Blastochloris viridis: one gene and its partner. The protein of the gene in region 1 interacts with the protein of each later gene in a pairwise test. Links are inferred from orthologs where the notes say so. Each region holds a gene or a part of one and is shown in the gene's direction. Other genes may lie near its edges. The genes, in order: gltA and BVIR_RS00510.

Region 1 (6,816 bases):
GCGAGGGCCGCTCCAAGCTCTATGACGGCCGCTGGCGCGACCGCGACCCGGCCGAGGCCCCGGCCGGCGTCCGCCCGGTGATCCGGCTCAAGGCGCCGCTCGAAGGCGAGACGGTGATCGAGGATCTGGTCCAAGGCCGCGTGACCTGGCAGAACAAGGACCTCGACGACCTGGTGCTGCTGCGCTCGGACGGCACCCCGACCTACATGCTGGCGGTGGTGGTCGACGACCACGACATGGCGGTGACCCACGTCATCCGCGGCGACGACCACCTCACCAACGCCGCCCGCCAGACGCACATCTACGACGCGATGGGCTGGCAGGTGCCGCGGTTCGCCCATATCCCGCTGATCCACGGTGCGGACGGCGCCAAGCTCTCCAAGCGCCACGGCGCGCTCGGCGTCGATGCCTATCGCGCCATGGGCTACCTGCCGGCCGCGCTGCGTAATTATCTGGTGCGGCTGGGCTGGAGCCATGGCGACCAGGAGATCTTCTCGACCGAGGAGATGGTGGCGGCATTCGACGTCTCGCGCATCGGCCGCTCGGCGGCGCGGTTCGACTTCGCCAAGCTGGAAAGCCTCAACGGCCACTACATGCGCACCACCGCCGACGCCGACCTGCTGGCGGCGCTCGAAGCGGCGCTGCCGTTCTTTCCCGGCGGGCCGGCGGTGGCGGCCCGGCTCGATGCGCCGCTGCGCGACAGGCTGCTCGCGGCGATGCCGGGGCTGAAAGACCGCGCCAAGACTTTGATCGATCTGCTGAACGGCGCCGCCTTCGTGCTGGCGGAGCGCCCGATCGCGCTCGAGGACAAGGCGAAGGCGCTGCTGACACAGGAGGCGCGGGCGCTGCTTGCCACGCTCGCCGACGAATTCGAGGCGGCCGAGACCTGGTCGGCCGAGGCGCTGGAGCCGATCATGCGGGCCCATGCCGAGCGCGCCGGCTTGAAGCTCGGCCAGGTCGCCCAGCCGCTGCGGGTCGCCTTGACCGGGCGCACCACCTCGCCGGGCATCTTCGACGTCCTGGTGGTGCTCGGCCGCGCCGAGAGCGTCGGCCGCATGCGCGACCAGGGCGCGGCGGCGGCGGCGGCTTGACGGCGATGGGCGGTGGCGCCCATGCTCCCGCTCAACCGTGCACGGCGCGCCGCGGCCCCGGGACCTGGACGAATTGATGTCTGGACAAATGCGGCCGCGCCGTCCGTTAAGACGCATCTCTCATGCGTGAGATAGTCCCCCTCCTGACGGAAACCGTCGGCCACCGTCGGGGTTGACTCGCGAAGGTCAGTTCAATGGACGCCAAGACTCCGGACCCCAAGTCTCCCGACCTCAATTCCGGCACCCTCGCCGTCGGCGACAAGAGCTGGTCGTTTCCGGTCCTGCACGGAAGCATCGGCCCTTCCGTGCTCGACATCAGCAAGCTCTACGGCCAGACCGGGATGTTCACCTACGATCCCGGCTTCACCTCGACCGCAGCCTGCGAATCCAAGATCACCTATATCGACGGCGATGAGGGGGTGCTGCTGTATCGGGGCTACCCGATCGAACAGCTCGCCATGAACGGCGACTTCCTCGAAACCTGTTACCTGCTGCTTTATGGCGAGTTGCCGACCCCGGCGCAGAAGACCGATTTCGATTACCGCGTCACCCGCCACACCATGGTGCACGAGCAGATGGCCCGGTTCTACCAGGGCTTCCGCCGCGACGCGCACCCGATGGCGGTGATGGTCGGCTGCGTCGGCGCGCTGTCGGCATTCTATCACGACTCGATCGACATCTCCGACCCGCACCAGCGGATGGTCGCCTCGATCCGCATGATCGCGAAGATGCCGACCATCGCGGCGATGGCTTACAAATATACCATCGGGCAGCCGTTCATCTATCCCAAGAACGACCTCGACTATTCCTCGAATTTCCTGCGCATGTGCTTCGCCGTTCCGGCCGAGGACTACAAGGTCAACCCGATCCTGGCGAAAGCGATGGATCGCATTTTCATCCTGCACGCCGACCACGAGCAGAACGCCTCGACCTCGACGGTGCGGCTCGCCGGCTCCTCCGGCGCCAACCCGTTCGCCTGCATCGCCGCCGGCATCGCCTGCCTGTGGGGCCCCGCCCACGGCGGCGCCAACGAGGCGGCGCTGAAGATGCTGGGCGAGATCGGCCACGTCAGCCGCATCCCGGAGTACATCAAGCGCGCCAAGGACAAGAACGACCCGTTCCGGCTGATGGGCTTCGGCCACCGCGTCTACAAGAATTACGATCCGCGCGCCAAGATCATGCAGCAGACCTGCCACGAGGTGCTGCGCGAGCTCGGCATCAAGCACGACCCGCTGCTCGACGTCGCCATGGAGCTGGAGCGGATCGCGCTCAGCGACGACTACTTCATCGAAAAGAAGCTCTATCCCAACATCGACTTCTATTCGGGCATCACACTCAAGGCGATGGGCTTCTCGACCTCGATGTTCACCGTGCTGTTCGCGCTTGCCCGCACCGTGGGCTGGATCGCGCAGTGGAAGGAGATGATCGAGGACCCGCAGCAGAAGATCGGCCGGCCGCGGCAGATCTATTCCGGCGCGCCGCGCCGCGACTATGTCGCGATCGCCAAGCGGCGCTGACTTTGCGCAAATCGCGTCCCGGACGTCGCGCCGCGACGATCCGGGAGCGGCGCTCGGGCGCGGCCGCTTTTGCTGACGATCCAGGATCGCGGCTTCGCGGCGGTCCGGGGCGACGGATAAAAGGGGTGTTCAACGGGGCGCGCGGCGTCCCGTTTTGGTCTCGAACGTTGCAATCACCTGATCGGCGGCGCGGAACGACGGCGCGACCGCGCCGACGTGCATCACCTCGTCGAGCCGCGCGAACGCTCCGAGCTGACGGGCGCGGTTGGCACCCTCGCGCAGAATGCCGTCCAGTGCCGCCGCCAGCTTGTCGGCGGTGCAGTCGGCCTGCAGATATTCCGGCACCACGATGCCGCCGAGCACGAGGTTGGCGAGGATGAACATCGGCAGCCGAATCAGCTTGCGCGCCGCGAACGCCTCGATCGCCGAGCCCCGATAGGCGGCGATGGTCGGCACCCCGGCCAGCGCCAGCTCCAGCGTCACCGTGCCGGACGCCGCCAGCGCGCCGCGGGCGCGGCGGAATGCGTCGAGCTTGCCGGCCTCGCTGTCGAGAACCGCCGGCTTGACCGGCCACGCCGCCACCGCGGCCTCGACCTCGGCCTTGAGGTGCGGCAGCGTCGGCAGCACCGGCTCGAACGCCCCGATGCGCTGCTGGAGCAACGCCAGCGTATCGGCGAACACCGGCAGCAGGTGGTGCAGCTCGGCGTGGCGGCTGCCCGGCAGCACCAGCAGCACCGGCGGCTCGGCGGCTCGGCGCGCCGCGTCATGCGGCCCCGGCCGCAGCTCGGCGAGGCGCTCGACCAGCGGGTGGCCGACATAGCTGCACGGCGGGCCGCCAAGCTCGCGGTGGGAGTCCGGCTCGAACGGCAGCAGCGCCAGGATGTGGTCGCACCACTTGGCCATCGCCCGCGCCCGCCCCGACCGCCACGCCCACACCGTGGGCGAGACGTAGACCACGATCGGCAGCTCGGGCAGGCGCTTGCGCACGCGCTGGGCGACGCGGTGGGAGAAATCCGGACTGTCGATCAGCACCAGCACGTCGGGCGGATTGGCGATGATGGCGCGCGCGGTCTCGTCGATCCGACGCAGCACCCGCCGGAGCTGGCGCGCCACCGCGATGAAGCCGACCAGGGCGATGTCGGAGATCGGGAACAGGCTGGTGAGGCCCTCGCGCTCCATCGCCGCGCCGCCGAGGCCACGGAAGGCGACGCGGCCGCCGGTGCGCGCCTTGAGCGCCGCCATCAGCTTGTGGCCGAGCTGATCGCCCGAGGCTTCGCCGGCGACCACAAACACGTCCAGCGCGGTCATGCCGGCCCTGCCTTCAGCGCAATGCCGGTCACGAACAGCCCGGCGCGCTCGGCCGCCGCTGCCGTCTCGGCGGCATCGGCGATCAGCGTCTCGCCGGCGGCGACCGCGATGCCGCGCAGCTCCGCCCGCACCGCGCCGGCCACGGTGGATGAGCCGATCGCCGGCATGTCGACCCGGCGGTCCTGGGCCGGCTTGGGCGTCTTGACCAGCACCCCGGCGCGGCCGCTGAGGCGCAGCCGGCCGGCGGCGCGCAGCTCGGCGACGCGCGCCAGCATCAGGTCGGTGCCCTCGGCCGCCTCCACCGCGACGATGCAATGGTTGACGACCACCACGGCCTGGCCGATGTCGAAGCGGCCGGCGGTGGCGAGGTAGTCGATGCCGATGGCGATGTCGGCCTCGTCGAGCGCGGATGGCCGGTGGCGGCCGAGCGCGCCTGCCGGCGCCAGCAGTTCGGGTGCGATCTCGTGCGCGCCGCGCACGGTGAAGCCCTCGGCCTCGAACAGCCGCACCAGCCAGGTCAGCAGCTTGTCGTCGCCGCCAAGCATGGCCCGTGCGTAGCGGGTGATGAGCTGCAGTGCCCTGAAATCGAGCCGGATGTCGCGGATGCGCGGCCGGGTCGCCGAGCCGACGATGACGATCTCGCGGCAGCCGGCGCCGCGAAACGCGTTGAACACCCGGCCCGGCATGCCGATCGGCACCATCAGGTGGGGAAACCGCGTCACGTCGGGCAAGGCAAGGCCGCGCAGCGCGACGATGAACACCGGGCGGCCGGCGCGCACTGCGGCATCCGCCACCATGATCGGCACCCGGCCGCCGGCGGCAAGAACCCCCAACGGGGCCGGGCGCTCGGCGCTCACCACCGTCACGGCGTCAGACCTCGTCGAGCTCGCGCGGCATGGTGATCCGCCGCTTGGTGCCGGCGCGCAGGAAGTCGACGATCTTGCCGACATTGCCATCGCCCTCGAACGCCGCCGCCACCTGCTCGACCCGCTCGGCTAGCGTGCCGGCGCCGAAGAACAGCATGCGGTAGGCGTGCCTCAGGGCGTGGATGGCCTCGCGCGAAAAGCCGCGGCGCTTGAGCCCGACCAGATTGAGCCCGCCGAGCTGGCCCCGCGAGCCCACCACCGAGCCGAACGGAATAACGTCGTGCTCGACCCCGGTCATGCCGCCGATGATCGACTGCTCGCCGATGCGCACGAACTGATGAACCCCGCATTGCCCGCCGAGGAACGACTTGTCGCCCACCATGCAATGCCCGCCCAGGGTGGCGTTGTTGGCGAAGATGACGTCGTCGCCGACGTGGCAGTCATGGGCGGCGTGCGAGCCCGCCATCATGAAGCAGCGATCGCCGACGGTCGTCACCCCGCCGCCGAAATCGGTGCCGGCATTGATGGTGACCGTCTCGCGGATGATGCAATCGGCGCCGACCTCGACCCGGCTGTCGCCGCCGCCATGGCGCACCGCCTGCGGCAGCCCGCCGATCACCGCGAACGGGTGGATCTTGGTGCGGGCGCCGATCCGACTCGCGCCGATCACCACGGCGTGGGAGATCAGCTCGACGCCGTCGCCGAGCTCGACCTCGGGGCCGACAATGCAGAACGGGCCGACGACGACATCCGCACCAAGCTTGGCACCATCGTCGACGCGGGACGTCGGGTCGATCCTGGCCATCGCCGTCACTCGCCCAGCATGGCGCCAAGGTCGGCTTCCGCCGCGATCTCGCCGTTGACGCGGGCCTCGCCGTGGTACCACCACATATTCCGCCGCTTGGCGGTCTTGGTCATGTGGAACTCAACGACTTCGCCCGGCAACACCGGCCGGCGGAACTTGCAGTTGTCGATGGTGAGGAAATAGACCACGCCCGGACTGCCGGTGGCGCGGGAGAGGATGCAGATGACGCCGGCGGTCTGGGCCATGCCCTCGATCAGCAGCACGCCCGGCATCACCGGCCGGCCGGGGAAATGCCCCTGGAACTGCGGCTCGTTGATGGTGACCGCCTTGATGCCGACCGCCGAGCGGTCGCCGTCGATCTTCTCGACGCGGTCCACCATGAGAAACGGATAGCGGTGCGGCAGCAGCTGCAGCACGCGCTGAATGTCCAGCGCCTCCAGTACCGTCGTCGTCTCCGGCTCAGTGGTCATTCGTCCCCCCGTTCGCCCTTGCCAGCCGGGCGCTCGTCACCCCCTTGCGCCGCCAGCTTGGCCACCATCGTCACTTCGCGGAACCACACCCGCACCGGCTTGGCCGGCACGCCGCCCCAGCGGGCGCCCGGCGGCACATCGTCCTTCACCGACGACGTCGCGGCGATCTGGGCGCCGTCGCCGATGGTGACGTGCCCGATGACGCCGACCTGTCCGCCCAGCACCACGAAGTCCCCCAGCGTGGCGCTGCCGGAAATGCCGACCTGCGCCACGATCACGCAATTGCGCCCCACCGTCACGTTGTGGGCGATTTGCACGAGATTGTCGATCTTCGTACCCTCGCCGATCACGGTGTCGCCGGAGGCGCCACGATCAACGGTGGTGCCGGCGCCGATCTCGACGTCGTCCTGGATGATCACCCGGCCGAGCTGCGGCACCTTGAGGTGGCCGCGCGGCCCCATCGCGTAGCCGAAGCCGTCCTGGCCGATCCGCACCCCGCCGTGAACCACCACCCGGTTGCCGAGCAGCGCGAACATGACGCTGGCGCCGGGGCCGATCGAGCAGTCGCGGCCGATGCGCACCCCTTGCCCGATCACCGCATTGGCGGTGATCGTGGTGCCGGCGCCGATCTCGACGTCGGCGCCGATAACCGCGCCGGGATCGACGGTGACGCCCGGCTCCAGCCGCGCGGTGGGATGGACCATAGCGCCGTGGGCGATGCCGGTGGCGCCGAACGCCGAGCCGGGCCGCAGCGCCTCG
Region 2 (8,175 bases), 2.6 Mb from region 1 along the record:
GTTGCCGGTGCCCGACGCTTCCATGCCGGCGGTGGAGATCTGCTCGGACAGGTCCGCGGCGGGGATGATCACTTCCGCCAGGCTGACATTGTAGTTCGGCAGGAACACCACCTTGAGCAGACCGCGCGTCGCCGGATCGGAATTGACCACGCGGGCGAGGTCGTTGACCAGCTTGATGATGTATTTCGCCGTGGTGTAGCTCGGCGCCGCTTTGCCGGCGAAGATCTTGACCCGCGGCACCCAGTCGACGCTGGGCTGGGCGCGGATGGCGTCGTAGAGCGCGATGGTCTCGAGGATATTGAGCAGCTGGCGCTTGTATTCGTGAATGCGCTTGACGTGAACGTCGAACAGCGCGGTCGGGTCGACCCGCACGCCGAGCCGGTCGAGGATCAGCGCCGCCAGCCGCTCCTTGTTGGCGTGCTTGACCCGCATGAAGCGCTCGCGGAACGCGGCGTCCTTGGCATGGGGCGCGAGCAGCGACAGCTTCTCGAGGTCATCGAGCGGCGCATCGCCCACCGTCTCGCGCACCAGCCGCGTCAGGTCGGGGTTGGCCTGCATCAGCCAGCGCCGCGGCGTGATGCCGTTGGTCTTGTTGGTGATGCGGTCGGGATAGAGCGCCGCGAGATCGCGGAACACCGTCTTCTTCATCAGGCCGCTGTGCAGCGCCGATACCCCATTGACCTTGTGCGAGCCGACGAAGGCGAGGTTGCCCATCCGCACGCCGCGGCCGTGCCACTCGTCGATCAGCGAGATCGCCGCCAGCATGCTATCGTTGCAGTCGGGACGTTTGCGCGCCTCGGCGATCAGCTTGGCATTGATGGCGTAGATGATCTGCATGTGGCGCGGCAGAAGCCGCTCCATCAGCGACACCGGCCACATTTCCAGCGCTTCGGGCAACAGTGTGTGGTTGGTGTAATTGATGGTGCCGCGGGTGATCGACCACGCCTCTTCCCAGCCCAGCGCGTGGACGTCGAGCAGGATGCGCATCAGCTCGGCCACCGCGATGGCGGGGTGGGTGTCGTTGAGCTGGATCGCCGCCTTGTCGGGCAGGCTGCGGATGTCGCCGAACTGCTGAACGTGGCGGCGTACCAGATCCTGCAGCGAGGCGGCGGTGAAGAAGAACTCCTGGCGCAGCCGCAGCTCCTGGCCGGCCTGGGTCGAATCGGAGGGATAGAGCACGCGCGAGATGCTCTCGGCGCGGGTGCGGTCGGCGACCGCGCCGATGTGATCGCCGCGATTGAACGTCTCCAGCTGCATCGGATCGGCGGCGCGGGCGCGCCACAGCCGCAGCGTGTTGACGCGGGCGCCGCGCCAGCCGACGATCGGGGTGTCGTAGGCGATGGCGAGCACGCGCTCGGCCGGTCGCCAGGTGTGACGCACCGCGCCGTCCCAGGCTTCGCTGGCATCGACCGTGCCGCCGAAGCCGATCTCGTAGGCGACCTCGCGCCGCTCGAATTCCCACGGATTGCCGAAGGCGAGCCAGTCCTCGGGCAGCTCGGTCTGCCAGCCATCGGCGATCTTTTGCCGGAACAGGCCGTGGTCGTAGCGGATTCCGTAGCCGTGAGCGGCGATGCCGAGCGTCGCCATGCTCTCCATGTAGCAGGCGGCAAGCCGGCCGAGGCCGCCATTGCCGAGCGCGGCGTCGGGCTCGAGCTCCGCCATGGCGTGGTAGTCGACGCCAGCCTCGATCAGCGCTTCGCGCATCACGCCGTCGAGCAGAAGATTGCTCGACACGTCGCGCAGCTGCCGACCGATCATGAATTCGAGCGAGAGGTAATAGACCCGCTTGCGACCGGTGATGTAGGCCTCGCGAACCGATGCGATCCAGCGGTCGACGATGTGGTCGCGCACCGCAAGGGAGGTGGCGCGCAGCCAGTCGTGCAGCTTGGCGCCGGCGGGATCCTTGCCGACGGCATAGGTCAGCTTGGCAAAGATCGCGGCGCGCATTTGGGCGGCGTCGACCCGGGTGGCGTACGCCACCCCGTCGGTCACCGGCTCGTCGAGCGTGACGGGTTCACCGGTGGGCGCCGCGTTCGGCATCAGATAAGGCATGCGTCCTCGATTTGAGTACGGGGGAGGTTGCCGAGTAGCTTACGCCCTGACCCGACGTGGATGAAAGAGACCGGGTGAAAGAGGCCCGGACGATAGAGCGCCGACGCTTCGCCGGCTGAGAATGTCCGCCTGGCGCCGTATCAGGAGCTGAGTCGGTACCAAGGATATATGACGAAGGTTTCAGAAGCCTCGCCGCTAGCGCCCTTCTGCGCCTCGGCGCCGCGGGCCCCAAGCGTGCGATTCCGCACCGTACAATTTCGAAGCGTGCAATTCCGAAGCGGCACGCTCCCTACAGGAACTTCGCGTGCTGCCCGCGATTGAATGCTCATCACTCGTTGGAGGATACCTGTGGCGCCTGCTGACCGGCAACGAGAAATCGCGCCCGACCCGGCCTTTGCCATGCCATGCGACGATACGGACGGCGCTGGTGCCGACCCAGGCCCGCGACGAAACCGCGCGGCGAGCCCGCCGACCCGGCTGCTGGTGCTGGTTAACCGCAACTCCCGGCGCGGCGCAGCGTTCGACGCCGCCATGGTCGCACCGCTGGTCGAGGCCGGCATCGAGCCGATTGTGGAGACCTGCGACGCCCCGGCCGAAGTTTCGGCGCGCATCGTCGCCGCCGCCGCCGAATTCGACGGCGTGGCGATTGCGGGGGGCGACGGCACGCTGAACAGCGCCGCCGCCGGGCTGGTCGCCACCGGCCTGCCGCTCGGCATCCTGCCGTTCGGCACCGCCAACGATCTGGCCAACACGTTGGGCATCCCGGAGGACCCGGCCGAGGCGGCACGGGTGATCGCTCGCGGCCACACCCGCCGCATCGACCTCGGCGAGGTCAACGGCTGCTATTTCTTCAACGTCGCCAGCGTCGGGCTGGCGGCCGAGCTGACGCGACAGCTGACCGGCGAGCGCAAGCGGCGCTGGGGGCGGCTCGCCTACCCGCTGACCGCGCTGCGGGCGCTGTTCGACATGCGGCCGTTCCACGCCGACGTGGTTACCCCTGCCGAGCGAACGCGGGTGCTGACGCTGCAGATCACGGTCGGCAACGGCCGCCACTATGGCGGCGGCATGACGGTGGCGGAGGCCGCCGAGATCGACGACGGCCAGCTCGACCTGTTCAGCCTGGAGCTGCGCTCGCCCTGGCTGTTGGTGCGGATGCTCGCCGACCTGCGGCGCGGCTCGCACGGCAGTTGGCGCGAGGTCCGCGTCAGCCGCGGCGCGGGCTTCGAGATCCGCACCCGCCGATCGCGTCAGGTGAGCTGCGACGGCGAGCTGATCACCACCACGCCGGCGCGGTTTCGGGTGCGGCCGGCAGCGGTCACCGTCTACGCGCCTTCTCCGTAACAACCGCCCTGTTTACGGATAATTAATCAAGCTATGATCGTAAACGAATCAGTAAAACGATTCCCCCCTCCCCGCACCTGTCAAGACCACGACCAGCCCCCAGCATCGAATCTGCGCATATAGTCGATAGTTTCGGATATGGGCTTGACCGGCGGCGTAGCCGGCACTGGGCCGGCAGCAATCCCTTTTCCGATCTTCTTGGCCACCGAAAGAAAAGGCTGACGGAGTTACGGAACTTTGCGCTCGGTGTCGCATTTAATCCGGGTGAAGAGATATCAGGTCCAACCGGACCGAAACAAAGGCTGATCTCCGCCATGGCGCGCATTTTGATCGTAGAAGACGATGGCATGATCGCCTGCGATCTCCACTCTATCGTCGATGGTGCCGGGCACGCGGTGATCGGACCGGTCGCGTCGGTCCGAGAGGCACAGGCGCTGCTGGCGCGCTGCGAGGCGGCCCTGCTTGACGTCGACGTGCGCGACGGCAAGACCTTCGACCTCGCCTTGGCGCTGGCAAACCGCGGGCAGCCATTCGTCTTCGTGACCGGCTCGCTGCCGCAGGACGTACCGACGGCGTTGCGCGCCGTCCCGTTTCTGCCGAAGCCCTTCAGAGAGGCCGATATCTGCCGCTGGCTGAGCCGGATCGAGCGGCCCGCGACCGCCCCGGCGTTCGTCACGGCCGAACCGGTACCGGCCTGACAGACGTCCGCGCGCTCCGACGCCGGCAAGTTCAGTGCGTCGGCGACAGCCCCGCCATCGCCAGCGCCTCGGCCTGACGCGCCGCTACCTTTTCCACTGAGAACGCCTCGATCGCGGATTCGAACAGCCGGTGGAAATTGACCTCGGCCCGCAGCCGGAGGAACACGCCGCCGAGGCCGATGGCGGCACGGTCCATGAACACGAATTCGCGCGGCACGGTGACCGGTCCCATTTCCGTCAAGGCGCGGTGGACCGCGAACGCTTCCTTTCGGCCGTATTCGCCGGGAGCGATGCCGTCGGCGATGGTGCGGACCCGGTCTTCCAGCACCGGGCCGTAGATGAAGCGGGCCCAGATGTTGAGCACGTCGATGATCTCGCGCTTCAGCCCCTTGAAGCCCCACTGCTCATAGGCGTGAACAACGCGCTCGTGATCGTCCTGCTGGAGACCGCGATACAGATCGACCACGCCGCCGACGAAGGACGGCGGGAAGATGCGGATGCAGCCGTAATCGAGCAGGTTGATGCCCGACGGCACGCCGTCCTCGCTGAACACGGTGTAATTGCCGAGGTGAGGGTCGCCATGGATGATGCCGAACCGGCTGAACGGCAGCCACCACGCCCGGTACATCGAGGTCGCGAGCCGGTTGCGGACCTCAAGCTCGTGGTCGACGAAGTCCAGCATGCGCCGGCCCTCGAGCCAGTCGAGCGTCAGTAGCCGCCCGGTCGAAAGCTCCGGCCACACCCGCGGCACCCGCACGTCCGGCACGTCGTCCATCATGTGGCGGTAGACCGCGACGTGGCGGGCTTCGCGGCGATAGTCGAGCTCCTCGCGCAGGCGCGCCCCGATCTCGCGGGCAATCTCACGGGTGTCGATGGCCGGATCGACCCGGCGCTGAATGGCGAACGCGATGTCGAGCTGGGCGAGGTCGGCTTCGACCGCCGACTGCATCTCCGGGTACTGCAGCTTGCACGCCAGCGCCTCGCCGGTGAGCGCGGTGGCCTTGTGGACCTGGCCGAGCGAGGCGGCCGCGGCGGGCTTGTGCTCGAAGCTGCCGAACCGGCTCTGCCACTCCGGCCCGAGTTCGGCGGCCATGCGGCGCTTGACGAACGGCCAGCCCATCGGCGGCGCCTCGCTCTGCAGCTTCTGCAGCTCGTCGGCGTATTCGGGCGGCAGCGCGTCGGGAATGGTCGCCATCAGCTGGGCAACCTTCATGATCGGGCCCTTCAGCCCGCCGAGCATGTTGCTGAGGTCGGCGGCATTCGCCTGGCGGTCGAACCGTCCCAGCATCCGCGAACCGACCATCCTGGCCGCCATGCCGCTGACATTGGCGCCGACCCGGGCATAGCGGGTGGCGCGGGCGGAAAATCGGTTCTGTTCGCTGTCTGTCATGGTTCCGGTCGCATGCCCCGTGTGTCCGAAGATATAGGGGCGGGGGCCCGGAATACCATGTCCGGAGAGGGGAGCCGGACCTGTTAGCCGACCTCGGCCGGCCCCGCGAGGGGGCGGATGGACGCATGGCCGCGGACAACGACGCGCCGGCGGCGCTGCGCGCAGAGCCAGCGCGCAATCTCCGGCCAGCCCTCGGTCAGGCTGCGGGCGCCGACGAACAGCCCGACATGGCTGCTCGGCCACAGCCGGGTCAGGATCGCCGGCGGCGCGGCGCCGACCAGTTCGGCGGCGGCGAGCACCTGCTCGGCCGGCGCCACGATATCCTCGCCGCCGGCGATCAGGGCGAGCGGGTGGCGAACGTCGGCGAGCGCGATGGTGCGGCCGAGGGCAGGAAAGCCGCCGCGCGCCCGCAGGTTGCGCTGGAACAGCCACGCGACGATGTCGAGATAGTACCGCCCGGGCAGATCGACCACGCAGCGGTCCCAGGCGGCGTAGCGCGCCAGCGCCGCCTCCGCCCGCGGGCCAATGTCGTCCGGGCCGAGGTCGAGGTCGCGCCGGGCCTGGCCGCAGGCCTGCTCGGTGGTTTTCGGCCAGGCGGCGCGGATGGTCTCGCCGGACATGCGGCCGCCGCCCCGCTCCACCGCCGCCTGGAACACCGGCAGCGGCGTCGCACGCGCCAGCGCCGACAACGCACTGTCGCCGCGCTCGGTGTCGATCGGGGCGGCCACCAGCACCAACGCGCGCACCTTGGCGGGAAAGCGGGCGGCATAGACCAGCGCCAGCCAGCCGCCCTGGCACAGGCCGATCAGGTCGACCGGCGGCCCGAGCTCATCGACCGCGACGTTGAGTTCGGCGAGGTAGCTGTCGATCGAGAGGTCGCGCATCGTCGGCGTCGCCGACCGCCAGTCGGTGACGGCGAGGCGTTTGACGCCCTCATTGAGGAGGCGCTCGACCAGGCTGTGGCCGGGCGCGAGGTCGGCGATCACCGCGGTGTGCAGCGCGAACGGCGCGGCAATCAGGGTGGCGACGCCGGCAGTGCCGGTGGAGAAGTCGCGCAGCCGCATGGTGGCAAGGTCGAGGCGAACCCGGTTCGGCGTGGTCCAGGCCAACGGCTCGGACGGGGCAGCGGCGCCGGACAGCAGGTGAGCGACCTGCTCGGAAAACCCGCAGGCGGCTTCGGTCATCGCCGCGGCGGCGATGAAGGCGACCTCCCACGGCGTGGCCGTCCAGAGTGTCGGGTGGTCGGAGCGCATGGGGGCCTCCCGCAGGCAGTCAGCATCCCGCAGCGCCGGCCCCGAATCAATGGTTATCCGCTACCCTTGCCCAGTGGCCGGACTGGTCCGGCGGCCGCGCCGCCGACCGCCGCCAATCTCCGCCGCCGGTGCGCATAATGCACCACAGCATGCACGCGCCGCAGGACGGGCGTGCTGTCCGTCCTGCGGGCGCGGATGTTGCGGCGCGATTGCACACCCAACTACGCTTCCAGCGCTTCCAGCTCGCCGATCAGCCGCTCGATCATGCCAAGCCCGGTCTGCCAGAACGCCGGGTCGCGGGCGTCGAGCCCGAACGGCTTGAGCAGCTCGGAGTGGTGCTTGGTGCCGCCGGCGGCAAGCAGGTCGTGATAGCGCTCGGCAAAGCCGTCCGGGGCGCGCTCATAGACGGCATAGAGCGAGTTCACCAGGCAATCGCCGAAGGCATAGGCGTAGACGTAGAACGGCGCGTGGACAAAATGGCCGATATAGGTCCAGAACGTCTCGTAGCCGGGGCCAAGCCGGATCGCGGTTCCCAAGCTTTCGCTTTGCACCTCAAGCCAGAACCGGCCGATTTCCTCTGCCGTCAGCTCGCCATCCCGCCGCGCCTCGTGGATTTTGCGCTCGAAGGTATAGAACGCGATCTGCCGCACCACGGTGTTGAGCATGTCCTCGACCTTGGCGGCGATCAGCGCCTTGCGCTGGGCGCGGTCGGGCGTGGCTTTGAGGATGGCCTTGAACGTCAGCATCTCGCCGAACACCGACGCCGTCTCCGCCAATGTCAGCGGGGTCGGCGCCATCAACGGGCCGTTCGGCGCCGCCAGCACCTGATGGACGCCGTGGCCAAGTTCGTGCGCCAGCGTCATCACGTCGCGCGGCTTGCCGAGGTAGTTCATCAGCACGTACGGGTGCACCGACGGCACGGTCGGGTGCGAGAACGCGCCCGGCGCCTTGCCGGCGCGGATCGGCGCGTCGATCCAGTTGTTCTCAAAGAACCGGCCGGCGATGCCCGCCAGCTCGGGCGAGAACGCACGATAGGCGCCGAGCACGGTTGAGCGCGCCTCCGGCCACGAATAGCTCCTCTGCTCGACCTCGGGCAGCGGCGCGTTGCGGTCCCAGTGGTCGAGCGCGTCCTTGCCGAACCAGCGCGCCTTGAGGGCGTAATAGCGGTGCGACAGCCGCGGATAGGCGGCGCGGACACTCGAGACCAGCGCCTCGACCACCTCGCGCTCGACCCGGTTGGCGAGGTGGCGGCTGTCGGCAACGTCCTTGAAGCCGCGCCAGCGGTCGGCGATCTCCTTGTCCTTGGCCAGGACGTTGGTGATCAGGGTGAAGGTGCGCAGATTGTCGCGGAAGGTTGCGGCCAGCGCATCGGCCGCCGCCTTGCGGCTGGCCTCGTCCGGCTCCAGCAGCAAATTGAGGGTCGGCTCCAGCGTCAGCTCAC

Evidence for each region.
Region 2: the proteins of gltA (region 1) and BVIR_RS00510 interact in binary tests that used the Escherichia coli proteins (3 or more experiments, as listed by UniProt). The link is inferred for Blastochloris viridis from one-to-one orthologs.

What each region holds. Positions count from the first base shown.
Region 1 is NZ_CP012946.1:2,693,051-2,699,866, forward strand. Bases 635-3,446 are described here. They hold gltA (citrate synthase), read left to right. Parts: upstream 635-1,285; coding sequence 1,286-2,608; downstream 2,609-3,446. Other genes in these bases: gltX (glutamate--tRNA ligase), read left to right, coding at 635-1,091; lpxB (lipid-A-disaccharide synthase), read right to left, coding at 2,738-3,446. In the rest of the region: more of gltX, read left to right, coding at 1-634; more of lpxB, read right to left, coding at 3,447-3,916; BVIR_RS11775 (LpxI family protein), read right to left, coding at 3,913-4,782; lpxA (acyl-ACP--UDP-N-acetylglucosamine O-acyltransferase), read right to left, coding at 4,787-5,587; 3-hydroxyacyl-ACP dehydratase FabZ, read right to left, coding at 5,593-6,057; lpxD (UDP-3-O-(3-hydroxymyristoyl)glucosamine N-acyltransferase), read right to left, coding at 6,054-6,816.
Region 2 is NZ_CP012946.1:102,284-110,458, reverse strand. The notes cover bases 1,576-4,383. They hold BVIR_RS00510 (lipid kinase), read left to right. Parts: upstream 1,576-2,373; coding sequence 2,374-3,393; downstream 3,394-4,383. Other genes in these bases: BVIR_RS00500 (ABC1 kinase family protein), read right to left, coding at 4,123-4,383; BVIR_RS00505 (response regulator), read left to right, coding at 3,708-4,091; BVIR_RS00515 (glycogen/starch/alpha-glucan phosphorylase), read right to left, coding at 1,576-1,947. Also shown: more of BVIR_RS00515, read right to left, coding at 1-1,575; more of BVIR_RS00500, read right to left, coding at 4,384-5,481; BVIR_RS00495 (alpha/beta fold hydrolase), read right to left, coding at 5,565-6,734; BVIR_RS00490 (M3 family oligoendopeptidase), read right to left, coding at 6,956-8,175. UniProt on the Escherichia coli protein: In vitro phosphorylates phosphatidylglycerol but not diacylglycerol; the in vivo substrate is unknown.